DNA from 2 places in the Acinetobacter sp. FY683 genome. Region 2 is predicted to be linked to the other one. Evidence: predicted binding sites of a transcription regulator. Region 2 holds the regulator's gene; the other holds the start of a gene.

Region 1 (12,781 bases), on a different contig from region 2:
TACTTTACCCAATCATGACTAGCTAGTAAAAATCTGGGTGAATATTAAAGTTTTACTTAACAATGATGCAAATAATTATCATTACTACTTACAAATTATTAACAAGGATTCCTTATAAATTTACAATCCTTACATCTTAGTTATACTTTTTTAAAGTTAAAAAAACCGCCAAGGCGGTTTTTTTCAATCTTAGACTTTCAAATGACTTAATTAAAATTGATACTTCAAGCTTGCATAATATGCACGACCAGGCTCGTTATAAGTCTGATTAATTGAGTTATCTCTCTCTTTTTTCTCATCAAATAAATTACTAATGCCAATACGAGTAGAAACATTCTGATTAAACTTATAACCAAAGTTAATCCCTGCCAAGCCATAGCTTTTCACTGCTGCTGTAGAACTTAAAGCATTTCTAGTATCAGAAACTTGACGAGGCTCTTGACGGCCATATTGCGTATATACAAAGTTAGTATCTAAAGCATCTGTAATTTGATAATGGAAAATCGAGTTAATTGTATATTTTGGCACAATGGATAGTGGATTGCCCGTACGTTTATCTTCTGAAGCATGCATATACGTCACATTATTCGTCCACGTTATATTCCCCCAATCTAATGCAATGCTACCTTCAACTCCCTCAATTAATGCCTCAGGCGTATTTTCCCATTTTAGTAAGTTCCCATATACAGCATTATTATTTGTATTGACAGGTAACCAACCACTTACAATTTTATTTTTATAGTCATTACGGAACCAAGCTAAGCTCGCTTTAACAATATCTTTTTGATATTCAAAGCCAATTTCTTTATTAATTGAAGTTTCTGGTTTTAAATCACCATTACCAACAAGAAAGCAGTTTCCAGAAGTATTTGGAGGACAACCATTTCCTTTCGTATTCAATAGGTATCCTTCTGCACTTTGATACATATTTGGTGCTTTATAAGCACGCGCGATACCACCTTTTACAGACCAGTTATCATTAAGCTGATGCGTGATATTTAAACTAGGACTCCAATTTGACCCCGATTTATTTTGGTCATCAAAACGAAGACCCACAACAACATCTGTCGAATCAGTTAATTCTAAATTATTTTCAATAAATACCGATGCAATGGTATTTTTTAATTTTCCTCTATTCTCAGATGATGGAGTATATGGATTATTTCCAGTTAATGGCACAGCTGTAGTATTGGCAGTATCGGTAAAGTCATCACGAACATATTCTGCACCAACGGTCACAACTTGCGGTATACCCCACGTAAATGGAATATTAGCCTCTGCTAAAACACGATAAGAATCTAGAATAGATACAGGACGGTCTGTTTTAGAGTTAATTGAGCCCTCACCGCTTCCGCCTGTGCCTTCAGTTAAACGTTTATTTTTAGTTTTATCATATTGTGCAATAACTTTTGTTGTTCCCCAATCCCAATTACCTTCATGCGTTAATGCATAACCATCTCGGTACATCGTATTGGTCTCAGTGTCGTACAGTTCACTCATAAGACCATAATTACTACTTGCACTTGCACCAGGTGTATTTCCTGTTGCGTCAGTGTTACTATTTTGAGCATCTCCAGCAAAGCGGTTACCTTGACGACCATAAGATAAATCCAACATTAAGCTTTGTTGCTCATTAATTTGCCAAGCTAAGCGTGCCGCAATATCTTTATTCTCTACACCTTCTCTACCACCTGCTCTAGAATAAGTAGGATACGTTACCCCGCTCTCTGTCGTACTGCCAATAGTTAATGGATTAATATCAGCAGCATCTGGATTTGTCTTATTATAATTACCATATACACGATAAGATAAAACATCTTTAACAATTGGACCACTTAAGTTAAAGCTTTCTCTGTGGCTTGATCCTTCTTTTGAGTTTTCAGGTTGGTTTGTAAATACTTCAACTGATCCATGAACTTCATTCGTCACTTTTTTAGTTTTAATATTAACTACACCACCCATTGCACCCGAACCATATCGAGCTGCAGCAGGACCTCGAATCACTTCGATAGATTCGATAGCATCAGCAGGAACCCAGTTCGAATCGCCTCGGCTATCACGTTCACCGCGCCAACCATAACGTACAGAGTTACGTGAGCTGACTGGTTTACCATCAATTAGAATTAAAGTGTTCTCTGGTCCCATACCACGGATATCAATTTGGCGATTGTTCCCGCGCTGACCTGTTGAACTATTTCCAGTTAAGTTAACACCAGGCATACGACGTATATATTCGGACACATCATTCACTACAGGTAATTCTTCTAATTCTTTTTCCGTAATAATAGAAACACCTAGTGACTGTTTAGCTTGTTCTTCAGCTGTTAAAACAATTTTATCTAGTTTTACATTTTCTTGACTTACTGCTAAACCCTGCTCATTTTTTATTGAATCATTCGCAAAAGCCACTGAATAGGTCACTGTAGATATTGCAAATGCTAATGCTGATTTTATGAATAAACGCGTCATTTAAAGTTAACTCACATAGAATTGAGGAGAAAATATGTAACTTTTCGTAGCGTATTGTATCTGCAAGATAAATAAATGCAAACAATTTTAATAATCATTATCATTTGAATATCTAATATCACATATAAAAAAACCTCCATAAATGGAGGTTTTTACAACTTTAAAACTTATTTAAAGTAAGCGCCATCGGCTTGACTGTGGTCTGTTTGATCGACAACACGTGCCAATTCAGGAATATGTTGTTTTAACGTAGTTTCTACACCTTGCTTTAAAGTTACATCAATTGCAGAACAACCTTGGCAACCACCACCAAACTTAAGAACAGCTGTTAAACCATGTTCTTCATCATCTAGAACTTCAACCAATGCACAGTTACCACCATGCCCTTCTAAACCAGGATTAATTTCAGACTGTAAAATATAAGTAATACGTTCTTCCATTGAAGCATCTGGTCCCACACGTGGAACTTTAGAGTTTGGTGCACGGAACGTCAGTTGACCACCAAAACGGTCTTTGTTGTAATCAATGACTGCATCTAATAAATAAGGAATAGATGGAGCATCAACATATGCAGGAAAATCTGGGTATTCTTGTTTGTAATCTGTAGGAAGTACTTCTTCAGGAGCACTATAAGCCATACAACATTCAGCACGTGGTGTACCAGGATTTTCCACAAACACACGCACACCAATACCTGGTGTATTTTGCTTTGCTAATAAATCCGCTAAATACTCTTGAGCAGTTGGAGTAATTAATAAGTTTGGAATTTCTTCTGCAACTGCAGTGCTGGTGTTATCAGTCGACATATCAATATTTCCTCAAGCTGAAGTTGCTATTCTAACTGAAGATGCGGGGTATTTTTTAAAATTCAACTAAATTTGTCGGATTAATTATAAAAGTTCAAAATTTTGATGCATTTAATGGCATTATGAACAATCAAAGAATAAATTCTGATTCTATTTAACTATGCTCGACTTACCTTTTAACCATACTGTAACGATCATCATTATTACTGTGATCATTTCATTCTTAGCATTTTCAAATCAAAACTTAATGAATCGTTTGATTTTTTGGCCACCTGCATTGCAAAAAGGTCAATATGATCGATTCATTACTCATGGTTTTGTACATGCCGATGGAATGCACTTACTTTTCAACATGTTCACCTTATTTTTCTTTGGGAGCATTATTGAAACATTTTATAGACAGTATCTATTCGATTTAGGATTTGTACTTTTTTATTTAGGTGGATTAATCGCGGCAATTATTCCAAGCTACTTACAGCACAAAAATGATCATCGCTGGGCAAGTCTTGGGGCTTCAGGCGCAGTTTCTGCTGTTTTATTTGCCTATATATTATTTGAACCGTGGAAACTTATTTTTGTATTTTTCATTCCTGTTCCTGCCATTATTTTTGCTGTTCTATACGTAGGATATAGCATTTGGTCAGGGAAAAAAGGCAACAGCAATATTAACCATAGCGCCCATTTGTGGGGAGCAGCTTATGGCGTCATCATGACAATAATAATAGAACCTCGTATTATTCAACACTTCATTAATAAACTTTCACATCTTCCATTTTAGAATAGAAGTGAAATACTAATGATTAAAGATCTAAGCAAAGAGATGAAAACTCACCTCTTTGCTTATTTAAGCATTATCTCGCATATTTTGATGGCATAGTTTTTCACCATGTTCAAAATGCCAATTTTGCTGGTATGCAGATACAAACTTTTCCATGAATGTTGGCGAACGGTCAATTACAGATTTTTCTTTGAAAAACTTACGCTCAATTGCCCAATCATAACAACTTTGATCTACTGGATATTCCGTTAAAATACCGCTTAAATAATTTTTTTGAATCCACTCCGAAGCCAAATCGAAAGATGTAAATACCCCTGATGGCAATCCCATCGATTTGGAAGTAAATAAGTAAATAGATGACATGTGTTACAACTCTAAAAACAAAAAAATAGATTAATTAATGAGCATTATAACAAATGAAATGTGACATAATTCACTTTTTACATAAATACATATTTTTTGTACGTGATTACAACCAAATGCAACCTTGAATGATAATTATTTGAAACTAGATAAATTTTATTTATTTTTTTCAAATACGTTCTGAATTATCTATGAAAAATCCTTTTTATCTTTACAGCTTAACTATTACGTTGAGGACATCTCATATTACACCTGCAACACCCTTTCTTCTAATACTTGCTTCTTTTCACTTTTATATTTCACAAACTAAAACATAAGATTGAATTTTGGCAGTAAATGCCAACGGTTTATCAAAGCTCCAAGGATATTGTATACATCTGTATATTTAACCTTATTAATATCGAGATATTTTGCAATGTCATCCTCAACTTTAGATGGTCTTCAATTCCCTATTCAAGCCCCTAACACCAAACCCAGTACCTCAAAAGCTGGGAGAGAGATTATTGCTGAAGCCCTTTCGACAGTGAATCCAAAACTTTCACATCAAGCAACTCAAGAAAAAAATTGGCGTAAAACTTATCCTGAATATTTTAAAGCACTGGTCGAGTCTGGTATTAAAAATACAGATAATCCTATAAAAATTGCTGAATTGGGACTAAGTAAAGCTCACCAATCTTTTGATTTTTATCGATATGGTGAAAAGCATAACTTTAACGATGTGATGCAACTGACAAATCAAAAACTCAACACTTTTATATTTAAAGGTGAAAGTACAGACAATCCTGAATGGTATGTGCCCTATAAAGGTCAGAATCTCCAAGGAAATGCTTTACTTGCTCAAATTCAAACGTGGGAAGAAACAGGTATTATAGAATCAAGTCATGCAAATGCTTTACGCGATGTGATTGCACATCCTGAATGGTTCGACTTATCTGATCGAACCATGGTTCTGTTTGGTGCTGCATCTGAAGCTGGGCCATTAACATGGTTGTCCAAATGGAAAGCCAATATTGTTGCTATAGACTTACCCAACGAGCGTGTTTGGGGCAAAATTTTAAATACGATAAAAAGTGGTAATGCAACACTTTATGCACCATCTGAAAAATGCTTAGCTACAGATACAAATATCGAAGAGCTAAAAACAAAGCTTGGAGCAAACCTATTAACGCAAACACCTGAAATTGCACAATGGCTCGTTGAAAACCCTAATCATTTAGACTTAGCTGCAATTGCATATTTAGATGGTGAAAAGCACGTTCGGGTTTCTATGGCAATGGATGCAATCATGCAATTTGTAAGTGAGCATAAAGCCAATACAAGCTTAATGTTTATGTGTACACCAACGGATGTTTACGCGATTCCTAAAGAAATTGTAGAAGCTTCTTCAGCTAAGTTTCACAGTCGTTCTCAACTTCAAAAAACACTTTCTAAAGCAGTGTCATCTATTAGTTTAAAACACTTTTTTAAAGAAATTTCTACAGAGCTTTATACTACCGACAATGGTAAGCAATATGGTATTGCAGATTGTTTAGTGATTGAACAAGGTCCCAACTACGCTCTAGCAAAACGCATTCAACAATGGCGAGCAACCTTAGCAAGACATCAAGGTCAACGTGTCAGTATTAATATTGCCCCATCAACAACAACACATTCAGTCACAAAGAATCCATTATTGAAAGCTGCTTTTAATGGTGCAAGTTTGTTTGATGTTGAAGCATTTGAACCTGCAACAACCAATGCAATTATGGCTGCTTTATGGATTCATGATTTACGTAATCCTAGATCTGTAGCTAACCCAGAAGTTAATTTAGATCATCCTTTGGAGTTAATGATGGAGGGAGCTAACCATGGTGGACTTTGGCGAGTTGCCTATTTAGCAAGAACAGCACTTCCTTTTGCTGCACTATATGGTTTTGCAAACGATAAGCTTCCTATTGGAACACTTTTCAACAAAATCAAAAAATAAGGCAAAAAAAATGCTGCGATTAATCGCAGCATTTTTCCGTTCAAACTTTATTTTAAAATCAATTAAAATACTTTTAATAATAACCAGTATAAAACACCCGATAAACAAATCGTTGCAGGTAAAGTAAAGATCCAAGCAGATAAAATTGTTTTTACCATTTTGAAATTCAAACCTGACTTGTTGGCAACCATTGTACCTGCTACAGCAGAGTTCAATACATGTGTTGTTGATACAGGCATACCAAACCCATCTGCAGCTGCAATTGTTGTCATTGCAACAAGTTCAGCAGACATACCCTGACCATAAGTCATGTGCTGTTTACCAATACGCTCACCAACCGTCACAACAATACGTTTCCAGCCAACCATCGTTCCAAGACCTAAAGCTAAAGCTACAGCTACTTTTACCCAGTTTGGAATATATTGTAAGAATGAATCTAAATTACTACGATATTCTTTTACAACTTTAGTTTGCTCCTCAGAGAAAGTAGGTAATAGCTCCGCTTTATCTAATCTTTTAAACGCTGTTGTACTTAAATACATATCATTACGTAAGCTAGATACTTCTTTTTCAGGAATATCTTTTAAATCACCATAATGTCCTACACGCTCACCCAAGTGATCTGTAAGACTAGCTAAAGCAGGAACAACTTGGTTATTCACTTCTTTAGTCTGAATATATGTTGTGATAATAGCACGTGCTTTTTCATCAGGAATATCTGAATGATTTGCATAAATAGCCGATGCTGTTTGAGCTGAAAGTTGCTCAAAAGACTGAAGATGTTGTTGATCTAAATTTTTATTCAATGAGTAAGCTAATGGGACACAACCAATCAAAATAAGCATGATTAAACCCATACCTTTTTGACCATCATTTGAACCATGTGCAAAGCTTACACCCGTACATGTGAAAATAAGAATTGCACGAATAAGTGGTGGTGGTGGCTTATTGCCCTCAGGTGGCTGGAATAATTCCATTTGTTTCTTGAAGATTTTTTTTACCAACAAGAATAACAAAGCCGCAAAAGCGAAACCAATCAAAGGAGAGAATAAAAGTGCTTTACCCACTTTCATCACCTGTTCCATGTCTACACCTGATGCACCGCTACCTGAATGCAAAATGTAGTTCATGATACCCACACCTAAAATCGAACCAATTAAAGTATGCGAACTCGATGCTGGAATACCTAAAAACCATGTACCTAAATTCCACAAAATTGCAGAAATAAGCATGGCAAAAACCATTGCAAAACCAGCTCCAGAACCTACATTCATAATAAGTTCTACTGGAAGTAAAGCAATAATACCGTATGCAACAGCACCACTTGCAACCATTACACCAAGGAAGTTACAAAAACCTGCCCACATTACAGCAACTGGTGCAGACAATGCATTGGTGTAAATTACCGTGGCTACAGCATTTGCTGTGTCATGAAAACCATTAACAAACTCAAATCCAAGTGCAATAAATAACGCTGTAGATAAAAGAATAATTGTATATAGACTCAAAGCCGGGACATGAGCCAAATCCACAGATAACTGAACACCAATGTATACAAGTGTTGCAATAATGACAGTTAAAAAGACTGGGACAAAATATTTAGGAGTTGGCACATGAACATTGGTCGACTTAGAAGGAACCGATGGTTGTGCTGAATCAACAGGATTTTGATTTGAATTCATGCAAGCAAATAAAGAGGATGATCAATCCCCTTATTCTTCAATTTAATTATGACAATTATATGACAAAACACTGTCTTATAAAGTCAGTTTTAATGCTTTATTGTTGCAATTTACCCTAAAAACCCAAGATAAATTTAATATTTAATACTCTAAATACAATATTTTAAGTAGTTTTATATATTTCATAATCCATTAACCTAAAGATTATACTAAATTGTAACATTCAGCATAAATGATCAAAAAACTAACAACCCGAACTTTTCCAATTATAGTGAACTAGTTTTATGACAAATAAATGAATAATTTATGACACTGCTAAATTCCTTATTTATTTCTTATAAATTACATTTTAATATCTATATTTGAAAAATATAAGAATACATATCTATTTTTGAATTAATCTTGTATTAAAACAAGTGTTATCCCTTTATAACTTTTTCAAATCATCTATATAGGTGTTTCTGAAAGAAAGTTGGCAGAAAACAAAACTTGAATCTGTTAATATTAATCCCGATTTTTATTCGCATTGAGAATGTTTGAATGTCCACACTTGCTACTCTAAAAGAGCTTCTAAGTAAAAGAATTCTTGTGATCGATGGTGCCATGGGTACCATGATTCAACGTCATAAATTAGAAGAAGCAGACTATCGTGGCAAACGTTTTGCAGATTGGGCTTCTGACCTAAAAGGCAACAACGACCTTTTAGTTCTTACTCAACCCCATATTATTCAAGGCATTCACGAAGCTTACCTAGAAGCGGGTGCGGACATTATTGAAACTAATACCTTTAACGGTACTCGTGTTTCAATGTCTGATTACCACATGGAAGATTTGGTACCTGAAATTAATATTGCTGCAGCACGTCTTGCAAAAGAAGCCTGTGCAAAATATTCAACCCCTGAAAAACCACGTTTTGTGGCAGGTGTCATTGGTCCAACTTCACGTACTACATCTATTTCTCCAAATGTGAATGATCCTGCATTCCGTAACATTACTTTTGATGCATTAAAAGTTGATTACATCGAATCGACCAAAGCGCTCATTGAAGGTGGTGCAGACATCATCCTGATTGAAACAGTGTTTGATACTTTAAATGCGAAAGCGGCGATCTTTGCAGTAAAAGAAGTGTTTAAAGAAATTGGCTATGAATTGCCAATTATGATTTCAGGCACCATTACCGATGCCTCAGGTCGTACACTCACAGGTCAAACCGCAGAAGCATTTTGGAACTCAATGCGTCATGCTGAACCCATCTCAATTGGTTTTAACTGTGCGCTAGGCGCAGATGCGATGCGTCCACACGTGAAAACCGTGTCTGACGTTGCCGATACTTTTGTTTCAGCGCATCCAAATGCAGGTTTACCAAATGCATTCGGTGGTTATGATGAAACCCCTGAAGAAACTGCGGCATTTATTAAAGAATTCGCTGAAAGTGGTCTAATCAACATCACTGGTGGTTGTTGTGGTACCACGCCTGACCATATTCGTGCGATTGCACAAGCGGTTGAAGGCATTACACCACGTCAAATTCCTGACATTGAACCTGCATGTCGTTTAAGTGGTTTAGAGCCATTTAACATCACTAAGGATTCTTTATTCGTAAACGTCGGTGAACGTACCAACGTGACAGGTTCTAAAAAATTCCTACGTTTAATTAAAGAAGAAAACTTTACTGAAGCTTTAGACGTTGCTCGTCAGCAAGTTGAAGCAGGCGCACAGATCATCGACATTAACATGGATGAAGGCATGCTCGATTCGCAAACTGCGATGGTACATTTCCTGAATCTCATTGCATCTGAACCTGATATTTCACGTGTGCCAATCATGCTCGATTCTTCTAAATGGGAGATTATTGAAGCAGGTTTGAAATGCGTACAAGGTAAAGCGGTTGTAAACTCGATTTCTCTGAAAGAAGGTTATGACGAGTTTGTAGAACGTGCGCGTCTTTGCCGTCAGTACGGTGCTGCGGTCATCGTGATGGCATTTGATGAACAAGGTCAGGCCGATACTGCTGAACGTAAAAAAGAAATCTGTAAACGTTCTTATGATGTGTTAGTCAATGAAGTGGGCTTCCCTTCTGAAGATATTATTTTTGATCCAAACGTATTTGCGGTAGCAACAGGGATCGAAGAACACAACAACTATGGTGTGGACTTCATTGAAGCAACAGGTTGGATTAAACAAAACCTGCCAAATGCAATGATTTCAGGCGGGATCTCAAACGTATCATTCTCATTCCGTGGTAATGAGCCTGTACGTGAAGCAATCCATGCAGTGTTCTTATATCACGGCATTCAACAAGGTTTAACCATGGGCATCGTGAATGCAGGTCAGCTTGCGATTTATGATGATATCGATGCTGAGCTTAAAGAAGCGGTTGAAGATGTGGTATTAAACCGCAACCAAGGTGAAAGCGGTCAAGAAGCCACTGAAAAATTACTGGCAGTTGCAGAAAAATACCGTGGTCAAGCAGGTGCACAAAAAGCCGAAGAAAACCTTGAATGGCGTAATGAGAGCGTTGCAAAACGTCTTGAATATGCATTGGTGAAAGGTATTACCACGTATATTGATGAAGATACCGAAGAAGCACGCTTACAATCGACTCGCCCATTGGATGTCATTGAAGGTCCATTGATGGCAGGCATGAACGTAGTCGGTGACTTGTTTGGTGCAGGTAAAATGTTCCTACCGCAAGTGGTGAAATCTGCTCGTGTAATGAAACAAGCGGTTGCATGGTTAAACCCGTTCATTGAAGCTGAAAAAACAGTTGGTCAATCAAAAGGTAAAATTTTGATGGCAACTGTAAAAGGCGACGTGCATGACATCGGTAAAAATATCGTTGGCGTGGTACTTGGCTGTAACGGTTATGACATCATTGACCTTGGCGTAATGGTGCCATGTGAAAAAATTCTACAAACTGCTATTGATGAAAAAGTCGATATCATTGGTTTGTCAGGTTTAATCACACCTAGCTTAGATGAAATGGTGTTTGTTGCCAAAGAAATGCAACGTAAAGGCTTTAACATTCCATTGATGATTGGTGGTGCAACAACATCTAAAGCACATACTGCGGTAAAAATTTCTCCGCAATATCATAATGATGGCGTGTTCTACACAGCCGATGCTTCTCGTGCGGTAGGTGTGGTAACTCAATTACTTTCTGCGGAAATGAAACCAAAACTCGCAGCTGATTATGCTGTTGATTATGAAAAAATCCGTGAGCGCTTAGCCAACAAACAACCGAAAGCTGCAAAACTCTCTTATGCAGAATCGGTTGAAAATGGCTTTAAGATTGATTTTGCAAAAAATGCACCTGTGAAGCCTAACTTTATTGGTTCAGAAACATTTACCAACTATCCATTAGAAACATTGGTTGAATACTTTGACTGGACACCGTTCTTTATTTCTTGGAGTTTAGCGGGTAAATTCCCGAAAATTCTTGAAGATGAAGTGGTTGGCGAAGCAGCGCGTGATTTGTATGAACAAGCACAAGTCATGTTGAAAGATATTATCGAAAACAAACGCTTTGATGCACGTGCAACTTTTAGTATTTACCCGGCGAATCGTGTTGCAGCAGATACTGTTGCAGTTACGGATGAGAATGGGGTCGTTACGCACAACTTTGAGCATATTCGTCAGCAGTCTGACAAAGTAACAGGTAAAGCAAACTACTCATTGGCAGATTTTGTTGCGCCTAAAGATGTCGCTCAGGATTACTTGGGTGGCTTTACGGTTTCGATCTTTGGTGCGGAAGAACTTTCGCAAGAATACAAAGCCAAGGGCGATGACTATAATGCGATTATGGTTCAAGCCTTGGGCGACCGTTTTGCAGAAGCCTTTGCCGAGCATTTACATGAGCGTATTCGTAAAGAGTTCTGGGGCTACCAAGCAGATGAACAATTGTCAAATGAAGATTTGATTAAAGAGAAGTATGTGGGTATTCGTCCTGCACCTGGCTACCCTGCTTGTCCTGAACATTCGGAAAAAACGTCATTGTTTGATTGGTTAGGTTCAACTGAGAAAATGGGTACTTACTTAACTTCTAGCTTTGCGATGTGGCCACCTTCATCTGTCAGCGGTTTCTATTATGCAAACCCTGAAACAGATTACTTTAACGTGGGTAAAATCTCTGGCGATCAGTTGGAAGATTATGCGAAGCGTAAAGGTTGGACGTTGGATGAAGCGAAACGTTGGTTAGCGCCGAATTTGGATGATTCGATTTCTTAATCATCTTTAACCTACAATCCCCCTAAATCCCCCTAAATCTCCCTTTTTTAAAGGGAGGTTGGGAGGGATTAATCATCCATATTAATTTTATAATGCATTTCTGCTTTACAATTAGAACATAAGTGTCCATCTTCATTCCAATTACGATAGCCAGTTCCATTGCAATGATCAAAGTCATTTGCACAATGGACGCATTGTTTTTCTTTTTCTAATTCTATTCTTTCTGAAATATCGACCCTTCTCTTTTCTAGTATCTGAATAATTTTTTTCACTTCTGTGATTTTAGACAGCATGGATTCCAATTGAGTTTCGTATAATTTTAATTTTTCTATTTCACCATCTATTTGATCATCCAATGAATAACTTTCTTTAAGTGAAAGATCATCTATTTTTGCTTGAATAATTTGATGTTGCTGAAATTCAGTTAAATAAGTTGATACTTCATCATATTCAGCCCAAGTTTCTATAAATTTAATATGAGAACCCTACA
Region 2 (12,781 bases):
TGGTGTGGTTTAACCGTGCTGCTAAACTGATTCCACCAAAATTGCCAAAACCTGTAAAAGAAAAATTGTCATTTGCCCGCCAATTTATTAAAGATAAAACTGGTAAATAAGAATATCCCTTCTGCATTTTCTTCTTTTGAAAGTGAAGGGGTACAACAGGATTGAACGAAAAAGCCCTCATATGAGGGCTTTTTTGTATCTATAAAATATGAGTTATTCAATTTCTAAGTTAAATGTAACAGGTCCATCATTGACCAAATGAACTTTCATGTCGGCTGCAAAAATGCCTGTTTGAACATTTTCAAATTGTGATTTTGCATAATCTACGAGTTGTTCATAAAGCTCTTTTGCATCGTTTGGTGACATAGCAGGACCAAAGTCTGGACGTAATCCTTTTTGTGTTTGAGCCATTAAAGTGAATTGTGAAACGAGTAATAATCCACCATTTGCTTGGCTGATATTCCAGCCCATTTTCCCTTGTTCATCATCAAAAAAACGATATTTTAAAATTTTATCGATCATTTTTTTGCCTTTTTCTAAGTTATCTTCCTTACCTAAACCAAGGAAAACTAAGATGCCTTTTTCAATTTCACCAGTTGTTTGACCATCAACAACAACTTTTGCCTCTAATACTCGTTGCAATAAAGCACGCATAACACAACCACATATGATGTTTTTTAATACATTCAAATTGTAGCAAAATTAGAGGATTGAATGATTATTAAATAAAACATGAATAGTTAAGTAGTTAATTTAAAAAGATTAAGTGGCTAAATTGAGCTCACAATCTATTTATTCGATCAAAATTATAAAAAATGACGCTTTTACCTGTTAACAATAAGTCTGTAATTTACCCCTGCAGGAAAGGTATTTTTGAGAGAGAAGACGATGTTTAAGCGTTCTTTATTGGTTGCAATGCTTGCTACTGTTACAGCTAGCACATTTGCAGCACCATTAACAAAAGATAACGGCGCGCCAGTTGGCGATAACCAAAATTCAATCACTGCAGGTCCAAATGGTTCTGTATTGCTTCAAGATGTTCAACTCGTACAAAAACTACAACGTTTTGGTCGTGAGCGTATTCCTGAGCGTGTTGTACACGCACGTGGTACAGGTGCTTATGGTGAATTCGTAGCAACGAAAGATTTATCTGATCTTACTATTGCTTCACTGTTTAAAGCAGGTACAAAAACTCCTGTATTCTTACGTTTTTCTACTGTAATTCATGGCAAAGGTTCACCTGAAACTTTACGTGACCCGCATGGTTTTGCAATCAAATTTTATACACAAGAAGGTAACTGGGACTTAGTGGGTAACCAAACTCCAGTATTCTTCATTCGTGATGCAATTAAATTCCCTGACTTTATTCATGCGATGAAGCCAAGCCCTATCAATAACGTTCAAGACGCTAACCGTGTATTTGACTTCTTGTCTAGCCAACCGTGGGCAACAAATATGTTGACTTATGTTTATGGCAATCAAGGCGTTCCAACGAGCTATCGTGAACAAGATGGTTTCGGTGTTCATGCGTACAAATTGTACAATGACAAAGGTGAATACAAATACGTTAAATTTAACTTCCGCTCTAAACAAGGCGTGAAAGGTCTTAACGTTAAAGAAGCTGCGGAACAACAAGGTAAAGACTTCAACCATTTAACGAACGATCTTTACAACACGATCAACGCTGGGAAATTCCCTAAATGGGATCTTTACATCCAAGTTATGGACCCTAAAGACCGAAACAGCTTTGATTTTGATCCACTTGATCCAACTAAAATCTGGCCTACAGATTTAGTAAAAGAAACTAAAGTGGGTACGTTGACATTGAACCGTATGCCGAAAAACTTCTTCAACGAAACTGAACAAGTTGCATTGGCTCCGGGTAACTTAGTACCAGGTATTGAACCTTCTGAAGACCGTTTACTTCAAGGTCGTATCTTCTCTTACTCAGATACACAAATGTACCGTTTGGGCGCTAACCACCAACAAATTCCAGTAAACCGTCCGCTTGTTAAAGTAAATAACAACAACCAAGATGGTTTCATGAATATGTCTGAAACAGACTCTAACGTGAACTATGAGCCAAGCCGTATCGATCCAAAACCATCGACTCCTGCTGCTCGTGCGGTACAAACACCATTAACGGGTCATGTACAGCAAATTGGTGTTAAAGAGCAAAACTTCAAGCAAGCTGGTGACCTTTACCGTTCTTACTCTGCAAAAGAGAAAGATGACTTAATCATGAATTTGGCTGCTGACTTAGGCAATGTTAAAGATTCAGAAACTAAGCACATCATGTTGTCTTACTTCTACAAAGCAGATGCAGACTACGGTACGCGTATGACTAAAGCTGTTAACGGTAACCTAGCGACTGTTAAAGCAAAAGCTGCAAAATTGAAAGACTAATTTATTAGTCTGCCAAATTGGTGACCGGTGCACTCGGAGTCACCTCTCAAAAGTCCTGTAAAACTCAGACCCTTTCCTGCACCCTAGGGGAGTTTTACAGGCGCTTTTATTTTTTAATTCGATTTTTGTTGGAGTCCATCATGAAAGTTATGCAATGCACAATTTTAGCGAGTATTCTTACTTTTGGTTCTGCATTCGCAACTGCTACTGAGGTTGGGAATATCTCTCCAGCTAAGGTGGCTGCTGATGATCAGATGACCTCACAACAAGAATTGATCAATCTCTTTTTTGATGCTGCTAAAACTGGAAATCAGGAAGTTATTGTTGAATTTCTAAAAAATGGTTTCCCAGTCGATGTGCGTAATCAAGCAGGGTATACCGCTTTGATTATGGCATCTTATTATGGTCATTTAGATACAGTAAAAACGCTTGTTAAGTATGGTGCAGATCGCTGTGCGCGTGACAATAAAGGTAATACAGCATTGATGGGTGCGATGTTTAAATTAGAGTGGTCTATTGTAAAACAATTACGAAAAACGGACTGTGATGTAAATGCTAAACAGACAGGACAAAAAACGGTTGAAGAGTTTGCCAAAATAATTGGTCAAGATGAGAAATTGAAACAACTTACAGATTAATTCTGAACGTGATAAATCATTAGTTTGAAGAAATTTTACTAAAAATTGAAGTTAATAAAAGGTTCAACAATAGAGGAACCTTTTATTTTGTCTCAAACTTATGTAACTCTTATTAAAACTTTCAATTTTTACTTAAAAAATGTGCTTTAATGCACTAAGCATAGCGAAATACATCAAGATATGGCTCCAATCATTCAATCTTTACTGGATACAGATTTATATAAATTCACCATGTTGCAAGTGGTGCTTCATAAGTTTCCGCAGACGCATAGTGTGTACCACTTCCGTTGCCGTAACTTAGATGACACGGTTTATCCACTGGTAGATATTTTAGATGATTTGAATGAACAGCTAGATCATCTATGTAAGCTTCAATATACAGAAGATGAATTATTATATTTACGCAGTTTGCGTTTTCTTAAAAGTGACTTTGTCGATTATTTAGAATTATTTCAATTAAAACGCCGTTTTATTAAAGCGGGGATTGATGCTGAAGGTCGTTTGGATATTTGGGTTGAAGGTCCAATGGTTCAAGCAATGATGTTTGAAATCTTTGTATTAGCCATTGTAAATCAACTTTATTTCCAGCGTATTCGTAGTGATGAGGTGATCGCTGAAGGTGAACGTCGTTTAAAAGCGAAAATTGAACTTATTCAGCAATATGCAAAAGAACAAAATCCAAATGATCCTCCATTTTTAGTATCAGATTTTGGAACACGTCGTCGCTATAGTTTCGAATGGCAAAAACACGTTATTCAAGAGTTTCATAAAAGTGCGCCAGATATTTTCCGTGGTACGAGTAATGTATTAATTGCCAAAGAAATGAACATTACCCCAATTGGGACAATGGCACATGAATTCTTACAAGCATTTCAGGCACTTGATGTGCGTTTACGTAATTTCCAAAAATCAGCATTAGAAACATGGGTGCAAGAATACCGTGGTGACTTAGGGATTGCTTTAACCGATGTTGTGGGCATGGATGCGTTCCTTCGTGACTTTGATTTGTATTTCGCAAAACTTTTCGATGGTTTACGTCATGACAGTGGCGATCCGTACGAGTGGGGCGATAAAGCTTATGCGCACTATAAAAAGCTAAAAATTGATAGTAAAACGAAAATGCTGACTTTTAGTGATGGTTTAAATCTAGAAAAAGCATGGTCATTGCATAATTACTTTAAAGATCGTTTCCAAGTAAGCTTTGGTATTGGAACAAATTTAACCAATGATATGGGGCAAACACCATTAAATATTGTGTTAAAACTTGTTGAATGTAATGGACAATCTGTGGCAAAAATTTCCGATAGTCCAGGAAAAACGATGACTGATAACGATACATTCCTTGCATATTTGCGTCAGGTTTTTGATATTGCTGAAGCGTAATTTAATTTTAAAATTGAAAAATACCGAATAGATTGTTCGGTATTTTTTTTGCATGAAGGTTTATATTTATCATCTAAAATTGTGCTAAATACATATCAAAAATCAACATAATCAAGAAAAGCAAATATGCTAAGATTAAAGATATTCTGCTAAGTATATAAAGAAAAAAAGATGTCTGAGTCTGCATTTAATTTTGAACTTTTAATTGAAGTTGAAGATTTAGTTCCTTATTTGGGACATGAAAAAATCCGAATTGTGGATTTAACACGAAGTTCCGTTTTTGAGCAGCTTCATATTCCTCATGCGATTCATTTACAACCGAAATATCTAGTTCGCCAAGAAGAAAATGCTTCTGGGTTATTGCCAGAAAAAGAAGGCTTAGAAGAACTTATTCGAATTTTAAATATCACGCCAGATCATCAAGTTATTGTTTATGATGATGAAGGTGGAGCGTGGGCAGGACGCTTAATTTGGAATTTACATTGTTTAGGTTTTTATAACACGAGCTTGTTGAATGGTGGCATTCATGCATGGTTAGGTGCAGGTTTGCCGACTACATCTGAAGTAGAAAAATTTGAACAAGTAGAACCTCTAGTTGAAGTTCATTTAAATGAACAATACCGTATTCAATACGATGAACTTTTGCAAAAAGTACAAAATAATGAAGTTCAAGTGTGGGATTGTCGTACAGAGGATGAATATACAGGTTTAAGATTGGCGGCTAGACGAGGCGGTCATATTCCAAGTGCACGACATTTTGAATGGAGTACTGCCCTAAACCGTGAAAATCATTTAAAATTGCGACCATTACAAAACACGCAACAGCGTTTGGAACAATTGGGCTTTAATTTGAATGAGCCTGTTGTTGTATATTGCCAGTCACATCATCGCTCAGGTTTAGCATATATTCTTGGGCGTTTATTGGGGTGGAATATTCAAGCGTATGATGGTGCGTGGAGTGAATGGGGCAACAGCCTCGCGAGTCCAATTATTACTGGAGAGACGCCGTCTTGAGCCTCACGTCACGTTTAAAAAAACAACTTTTCATTCAAGCTCAACGTGTTGTGCCACAACATCAATTATCTCGTGTTGTTGGTAAGCTTGCTGCAAGTGAAACACCAATCATTAAAAATACTGTGATTAGTGCTTTTAAAGCGCAATATGGCATTGATATGTCCATTGCAGAGCAACAAAATGCTTTGAAATTTAAATCATTTAATGAGTTTTTTACACGCTCTTTAAAAGAGGGTGTACGTGAAATTGATACAGATGCAACTAGTATTGTATCGCCTGCAGATGGGGCAATTTCTCAGTTAGGCAAAATTGAAGAAGGCGAAATTTTTCAAGCCAAAGGTCAAAGTTTTAATACTGCAAATTTAATTGCAGATCCTTTGTTGGCTGAACCTTTTAAGAATGGTCAGTTTGCAACAGTATATCTTTCACCTAAAGATTATCATCGTGTGCATATGCCTTTTGCAGGTACATTGACCGAAACGCTTTATGTACCAGGTGAGTTATTCTCTGTAAATCAAACAACAGCAGAAAATATTCCAGGTTTATTTGCACGTAATGAACGTATGGTGTGTTTGTTTGATACAGAACTTGGTCGTATGGCAGTTGTTCTTGTGGGTGCAATGATTGTTGCCGGCATTGAAACTGTTGCAACAGGAAAAGTAAAACCATCGGGTCGTTTAGAAGTAAATCAGCACAATTTATTCTTAGAAAAGGGTGCTGAATTAGGTCGTTTCTATTTAGGTTCAACCGCAGTGGTTTTATTTGAAGAAAATAAAATGCAGTGGGATGCTGAATTTAAAGCAAATTCTGCTGTTGAAATGGGTAAAGCTTTAGGTCATACCTTATAAGTTATATAGTCATAAAAAAAGCACCGTGAGGTGCTTTTTTTATCGCTTAACTTAAATGATATAAACGTTCTTTAGGAAATACTGCTTTAAAAACTGAGCCTTGATTTTCTTTAGATTCCACATCTAAATATGCGTTATGTTGCATAAGAACATGTTTCACAATTGCGAGTCCTAAGCCTGTACCACCTGTGGCACGACTACGTGCGCTATCTACACGGTAAAAGCGTTCGGTTAGACGTGGTAAATGTTTAGGGTCTATACCAATACCTGTGTCTTCAACTGTAAAGTAACCATGTGTGCCATCATCATGCCAGCCAATGGTAATTGTTCCACCTTTAGGTGTGTATTTAATAGCATTGGTAATGAGGTTGCTGAAGGCACTAGCAAGTTCCATATCTGAACCAATTAAATCACAATGACTATCGATATCTAAGTTGAGGGTGTGGCCATAATCGACGTTATAAGCTTGGGCATCGTCAAATAATTGATTCATTAAACTTGGCATTTCAATGATTTGATTTTTAGCGACACTTTTTTCATTTTCTAAACGTGATAATAAAAGCAAATCATTAACCAAGGCATTCATACGACGTGTTTGCGATTGCATTTGGTCAAATGCACGTTTCCAACGTGGGTTGATATCTTCTTGATCTGTAAAGGTTTCGATATAACCACTTAGCACGGTTAAGGGCGTACGAAGTTCGTGGGAAATATTATCGACAAAATCTTTTCGCATTTGTTCAAGGTTATGCATGCGTGTTACATCATAAGCTACCAACAGACGACTTTCACCACCAAAACGAGTCATTTTAACTTGAACATAACGATCTTCATGAACCATAGATTTCATTTTTAAACCGTCTGGTGATTCATCTATGTGGTTAAAATATTCAATGAAGTTGGGTTGGCGTAAAATACTGAGAATATTACGCCCACGATCATGTGTTTGAAAACCGAGTAAGTTTTCCGCAGCAGGATTCCACCATTCAATTTGATTATTATCATCAATAAGAACAACGGCTTCTGCTAAAGCAACGAGTGACGATTGAGCACGGTCAATTAGTCCAACCATTTCTGCTTGTACGATTCGTTCTTGGCGCTGAGCACGATAGACATTAAAAAGTAGTGCACCCCAAATTCCACCTAAGTTTGGTGGAACATCATAGGGTCTATTAGAAATCCAATCATTTACTAGATACAGTGAACGCAATTGGATGATGCAGAACACAGCAAATGCACAAAGAATACAGATCCAAAAATATCCTATTCCCAAGCCGATAAATGCCGCGATCACGATAAAAAATGCGAGAAGTCTTAGGTCTTGTTTGGAAAATGCCCATAAGCTGCTATATCGAAACTTTTTATGTTCTCTTGCAATTTCTGGGACAGGATATGGTTCGTACATAAAAAATAATTAACCTAATGCGACATCTGCTCGCGTAGAAAAACGGTAGCCTGTTCCACGAACAGTTTGGACATAACGATCTGCACCAAAAGGTTCTAGAACTTTACGTAAACGGCGAATATGAACGTCAATTGTACGATCTTCAATATATACGTTTCCACCCCATACTTGATCAAGAAGTTGAGCACGTGTATATGCACGTTCAGGATGTGTCATGAAGAATGCTAAAAGACGATATTCTGTTGGACCCATTTCTAAAATATGAGGACCAAAACTAACACGTTGGCTAATAGGATCTAGTAGTAAACCATTGGCATCAATTGATTTTTCTCCACTTAAAGCATTAGAGCGACGAAGCACAGCTTTAATGCGAGAGACCAATTCACGTGTAGAAAAAGGTTTCGTCATATAGTCATCTGCGCCAGCGTCTAGACCTTGAACTTTATGGTCTTCTTCACCACGAGCAGTGAGCATGATGACTGGAATTTCAGACAAACTTTCATCTTTTTTCAAGCGGCGACATAGATCGACACCACTTACACCACCAGGCATCATCCAATCTAACAAGACTAAAGAAGGGCGTTGATCGACAATCATTTGATGCGCTTGGCGAGCATCTTCAGCTTGTAGACAATTAAAACCTGCCATATCTAAAGCAGTATGGATCATTTCCCGAATCGGGAGCTCATCATCAACAATTAAAATGTAGTCATCTTTCACAGCGCAATACCCTATTAATATAAACGGTTGTCCGTTTTTGTATTTATGACAGGCTTATTACAAAGATTAATTATGACAGTATCATTGCAAAATAGAAAATATGACAATTCTAAAATGAAAATGTGACATTTTTTTGATAGTTTTATGACGAAATTAAAGTCTGAAAGCACCGATATGACAGTATTTTAGACATTAAACTTCAATTGAAATATAAAGTTACATTATCTAAAAAATTATGTTTTTATTCTACTTTTTTTGTAACCAATGCTAAAAATGGCCATAAACATGCGGATAAAACTTCGTCCTTTGGTTGCTGAAAATTGTTCATGACCCAACGAATCGCAATTTGAGTCACATAACCATTTAGGCCTGAAGCAATGAGTGAAATTTCATTTTTTGTTTGCTCATTATTGCATTTTGTTGATGTTAAAAGCGGTTGAATCATTTGGTCAAAGCGCGTCATTGTGTCATGTATGGTTGATTGTTTGTGCAGGTCTTGCACAAGTAAAGCATCAATATAAATAATACGTGCCATGTGAGGATTTTGATAAAGCGTGTCGAGAAAAGCACTGAGTGAGGCTTCTATCATCGCTTTGGAGTCACCGATATTCGTAGCAGTTGCTTGTTTGATATTTTTTTGTAATTCATCAATTAGTTTTAAAAAAATAGCTTGAAAAAGCTGTTCGCTTTTTTTAAATGATTCATAGAAGTAGCGTTCAGTTAATTTCGCTTCTAAACAAATATCTTTTACTGTTGTGGCGAAGAAACCGCGTGTTCCATAAATTTTAATTCCAGCTTGAATTAGTTTTTCATATCTAATTGCTTTTCGTTCTGAAAGAGATATGCCTTTGAATTGACGTTCTTTATCTACATTATTTTTTGAAGAAGCAAGTGTTATTTCAGTCATAGGATTGATCAATAAAGTGATGAAAAAATTATAGAGATATGACTTGTAATATGGAACAAAATTCAAGTTTCACAATATAAATATAAAATTGACAATACATATTGTCACAAATATATTTAAGCATACTGATGATTTCAGAATACTATATTTAAAATTGAAAAATATATGAGATCTCTACTGCTTAAGCTTAGCTTAAAGGATAAGTAATGAAAAATTTTAAAAACAAAGTGGCAGCTATTACAGGTGCAGGTTCAGGTATTGGTCAACAGCTTGCAATTTTATTGGCAAAAGAGGGATGTCATTTATCTTTAAGCGATGTAAATGAGCAAGGCTTAATTGAAACAGTTGAAAAGCTCAAAGAAAGTGATGTGCGGATCACGATTAAAAAATTAGATGTGTCTGACCGTATTGCAGTGAAAGAGTGGGCAGAAGAAACGGTGAAAGATCACGGTTCTGTGAATATGATTTTCAACAATGCTGGTGTAGCTTTGGCATCCACTGTTGAAGGTGCATCGTATGAAGAGCTTGAGTGGATTGTAAATATTAATTTTTGGGGGGTAGTGTATGGCACTAAAGAGTTTTTACCATTGATTAAGCAAACAGGCGATGGTCATATTGTTAATATTTCTAGTCTATTTGGTCTAACGGCACAGCCGACACAATCTGCATATAATGCAACAAAATTTGCGGTACGCGGTTTTACAGAATCATTGCGTCAAGAATTGGATATGGAAAATAGTGGTGTAAGTGCACTATGTGTTCATCCAGGTGGTATTCGAACCAATATTGCCAATTCAGCACGAAAGAATGATAGCCTGAGAACTTTGGGCATTAATCCTGATAAATCGACAAAGTCATTTAATAAATTATTACGTTGTCCACCTGAAGAAGCAGCACGCCAAATTTTAGAAGCGGTAAAAAAAGATAAGCGTCGTTTACTTATTGGTAATGATGCAAAAGTCTTAGATTTACTTCAACGCTTACTTCCAACGGGCTATCAAAAGGTCATTGAATTTGCGAGTAAATCTAAAAAATAATTAAAATTAGAAAATAAAAAGCCTGCATGTACAGGCTTTTTTTGAATGATTTAAATAAATTAAGATGCTTCGATATTTTGCAGATGATTTGCAATGACATACTGATTTTCAGGACGTTTTAGACCTAAATTCTCACGTAAAGTTGTGCCTTCATACTCTGTACGGAACAGACCTCGACGTTGTAATTCAGGCACTATAAATTCAACAAAATCATTTAAGCCTGCAGGCGTAGATGGTGGTAGTACATTAAAGCCATCAGCAGCTTCATTTTCAAACCATGTTTGTAGTTGGTCAACGACTTGTTCAGGTGTACCAATTAGCGTCCAGTGACCACGTGCCGAAGCGATATATTCATAAAGTTGACGAATGGTAAAATTATGCGCTTTAGCAATATCAATCATGAGCTGTTGACGGCTTGAGAAAGTTAAGTCGGCATCACTAATTTTAGGGAAGGGGGCATCTAAATCATATTTAGATAAGTCGATACCGCCCGATAATCCTGAAAGTAAGCCCAGACCAACATCGGGTAAAATTAAACTATTTAAAAGGTCATATTTGGCTTGAGCTTCTTCTTCAGTTTTTGCAACAAAAATCGAAACGCCAGGCATGATTTTAATGTCATCGGCATGGCGACCATATTTTACTAAACGACCTTTTACATCACGATAAAAAGCTTGAGCATCTTCTAAACTTTGTTGGGACGTAAAAATGACTTCTGCGTATTTTGCGGCAAGTTCACGACCAGCTTCAGATTGACCTGCTTGTACAATTACAGGATAGCCTTGTGGTGGCCGTGGCACATTCAAAGCACCTTGAACATTAAAATATTTGCCGCTATGCAATGGTTCGTGGCTTTGTGAAACCTCAAAGAACTGTCCTGTTTCTTTATTGTATTTGAAAGCATCGTCTTCCCATGAGTCCCAAAGTTTTTGAGTAACTTCAATAAATTCCTCAGCACGTTCATAACGTGAAGCAGGGTCAGGGTGTCTGTCAATATTAAAATTTCGAGCAGTATCTGCTGCACCAGTTGTTACAACATTCCATCCAGCACGGCCTTTGCTAATATGATCTAAAGATGCAAATTTACGTGCAAGTAAATATGGATCTTCATAAGTGGTGGATGCTGTAGCAATAAAACCGATATTTTGAGTGACAGCAGAAATGGCTGCAAATAATGTCACAGGTTCAAAGCCAACAGCTTTGTCTGTATAACCTATGGTGTTCGAATTTTTTGAAGATCCATGGCTCCAATTTACAGATAAACCATCTGCTAAAAAGTAGGCATCAAATAAGCCTTTCTCAGCAGTTTTTGCAAGTTCAATGGCATAGTCAAGGCTTAAATGTTCTTGTGGTCGAGCTTCTGGATGGCGCCAACCTGCTGCATGTTGTGATGTTGTTGGAATAAATGCGCCTAGTTTTATTTGTCGTTTTGTCATGAGGAAACCTATACATTTTTAATTTATGAATAGGTTTATAGCAACTCTAAATATGAATGAAAAATAAGATAAAAATAAAACCTTATAACAAATATGGAATTATAGGTTTATCTTTATATTCATGTGAAATTAGATGAGGGCACGAATAGCTTTCTTTTTCCAAACAAATTGATAATACAAACCCTGCATGAAACATAGACACACAAATGCAAGTGCATAGCCGTACCAAATACCTTTGAGCCCCCATAACTCACTAAACATATAGGCAGCTGGAATTTCAATTGCAACAATTGCGATAACATTAATAATCATGGGAATATTCACTGTACCGCTTGCGCGCATAACTGAAGCAAAAATGGCACTTGCACCAAAGAATAAAATAGACCACAGCACAATAAAGAGTAACTGCTGACCTAACACGACAACATTTGGATCGGTGATAAATAGCGCCATTAAATATTTAGAGAACAAATAAGCCAAAATGACCAAACTTCCCGTAAATAAAATATTCATACCTAAAGCGGTTTTTGTGACTTTAGATAATAACTCTGAACGACCTGCACCAATTGCTTGAGCACCAAAAATGGATGCTGCTATTGCAATAGAAAGTGCGGGGAATTGAATATAATTTAAAACCTGATTTACAGCACCATAGGCTGCTGTTGCATCTGCACCATAACGATTGACTAAACCCACAATAACTAAGCCCGCAACAGAGGTTGTAATCATTTGAATACCTGTGGGAATACCCAGTTTAAGGATCACTTTACTAAGTTGACGGTGATGGCGAATGCTTTTAATAAGTTTTAAGTCTGGTTTTAATGGATGGTCTATTTTGTTGAGATAAACCGTCAAAAAGATGAGAACAGTGAACATGCCTAAGTTCGTTGCAATTGCAGGTGCTAGCGTTCCTAATTTTGGGAAACCCAAATAACCACCAATAAGTATAGGTGTTGTGATAATACCAACGCCAATAGACATAGTAGA

Evidence for each region. The regulator PhoB, encoded in region 2, activates phosphate uptake and scavenging genes when phosphate is short. The targets are predictions, from matches to a motif close to TGTCATNAANCTGTCATAA.
Region 1: a site for PhoB is predicted at 8,111-8,129, ahead of AC5YDH_RS01150 (inorganic phosphate transporter). Genes of this name have one in related genera too.

Annotation. Positions count from the first base shown of each region.
Region 1 covers NZ_JCAKNA010000002.1:24,955-37,735, forward strand. The annotation lists gene AC5YDH_RS01125 (FepA family TonB-dependent siderophore receptor) at 211-2,469, opposite strand; gene nfuA (Fe-S biogenesis protein NfuA) at 2,637-3,275, opposite strand; gene AC5YDH_RS01135 (rhomboid family intramembrane serine protease) at 3,436-4,053, shown strand; gene AC5YDH_RS01140 (DUF7710 domain-containing protein) at 4,120-4,416, opposite strand; gene AC5YDH_RS01145 (hypothetical protein) at 4,832-6,382, shown strand; gene AC5YDH_RS01150 (inorganic phosphate transporter) at 6,445-8,064, opposite strand; gene metH (methionine synthase) at 8,605-12,291, shown strand; gene AC5YDH_RS01160 (hypothetical protein) at 12,360-12,647, opposite strand.
Region 2 covers NZ_JCAKNA010000013.1:12,912-25,692, reverse strand. The annotation lists gene AC5YDH_RS08665 (SCP-2 sterol transfer family protein) at 1-110, shown strand, start outside; gene dtd (D-aminoacyl-tRNA deacylase) at 214-654, opposite strand; gene AC5YDH_RS08655 (catalase) at 889-2,406, shown strand; gene AC5YDH_RS08650 (ankyrin repeat domain-containing protein) at 2,547-3,044, shown strand; gene pncB (nicotinate phosphoribosyltransferase) at 3,225-4,427, shown strand; gene AC5YDH_RS08640 (sulfurtransferase) at 4,599-5,441, shown strand; gene asd (archaetidylserine decarboxylase) at 5,438-6,289, shown strand; gene phoR (phosphate regulon sensor histidine kinase PhoR) at 6,336-7,694, opposite strand; gene phoB (phosphate regulon transcriptional regulator PhoB) at 7,704-8,414, opposite strand; gene AC5YDH_RS08620 (TetR/AcrR family transcriptional regulator) at 8,656-9,321, opposite strand; gene AC5YDH_RS08615 (SDR family NAD(P)-dependent oxidoreductase) at 9,528-10,358, shown strand; gene AC5YDH_RS08610 (LLM class flavin-dependent oxidoreductase) at 10,418-11,794, opposite strand; gene AC5YDH_RS08605 (MATE family efflux transporter) at 11,924-12,781, opposite strand, start outside.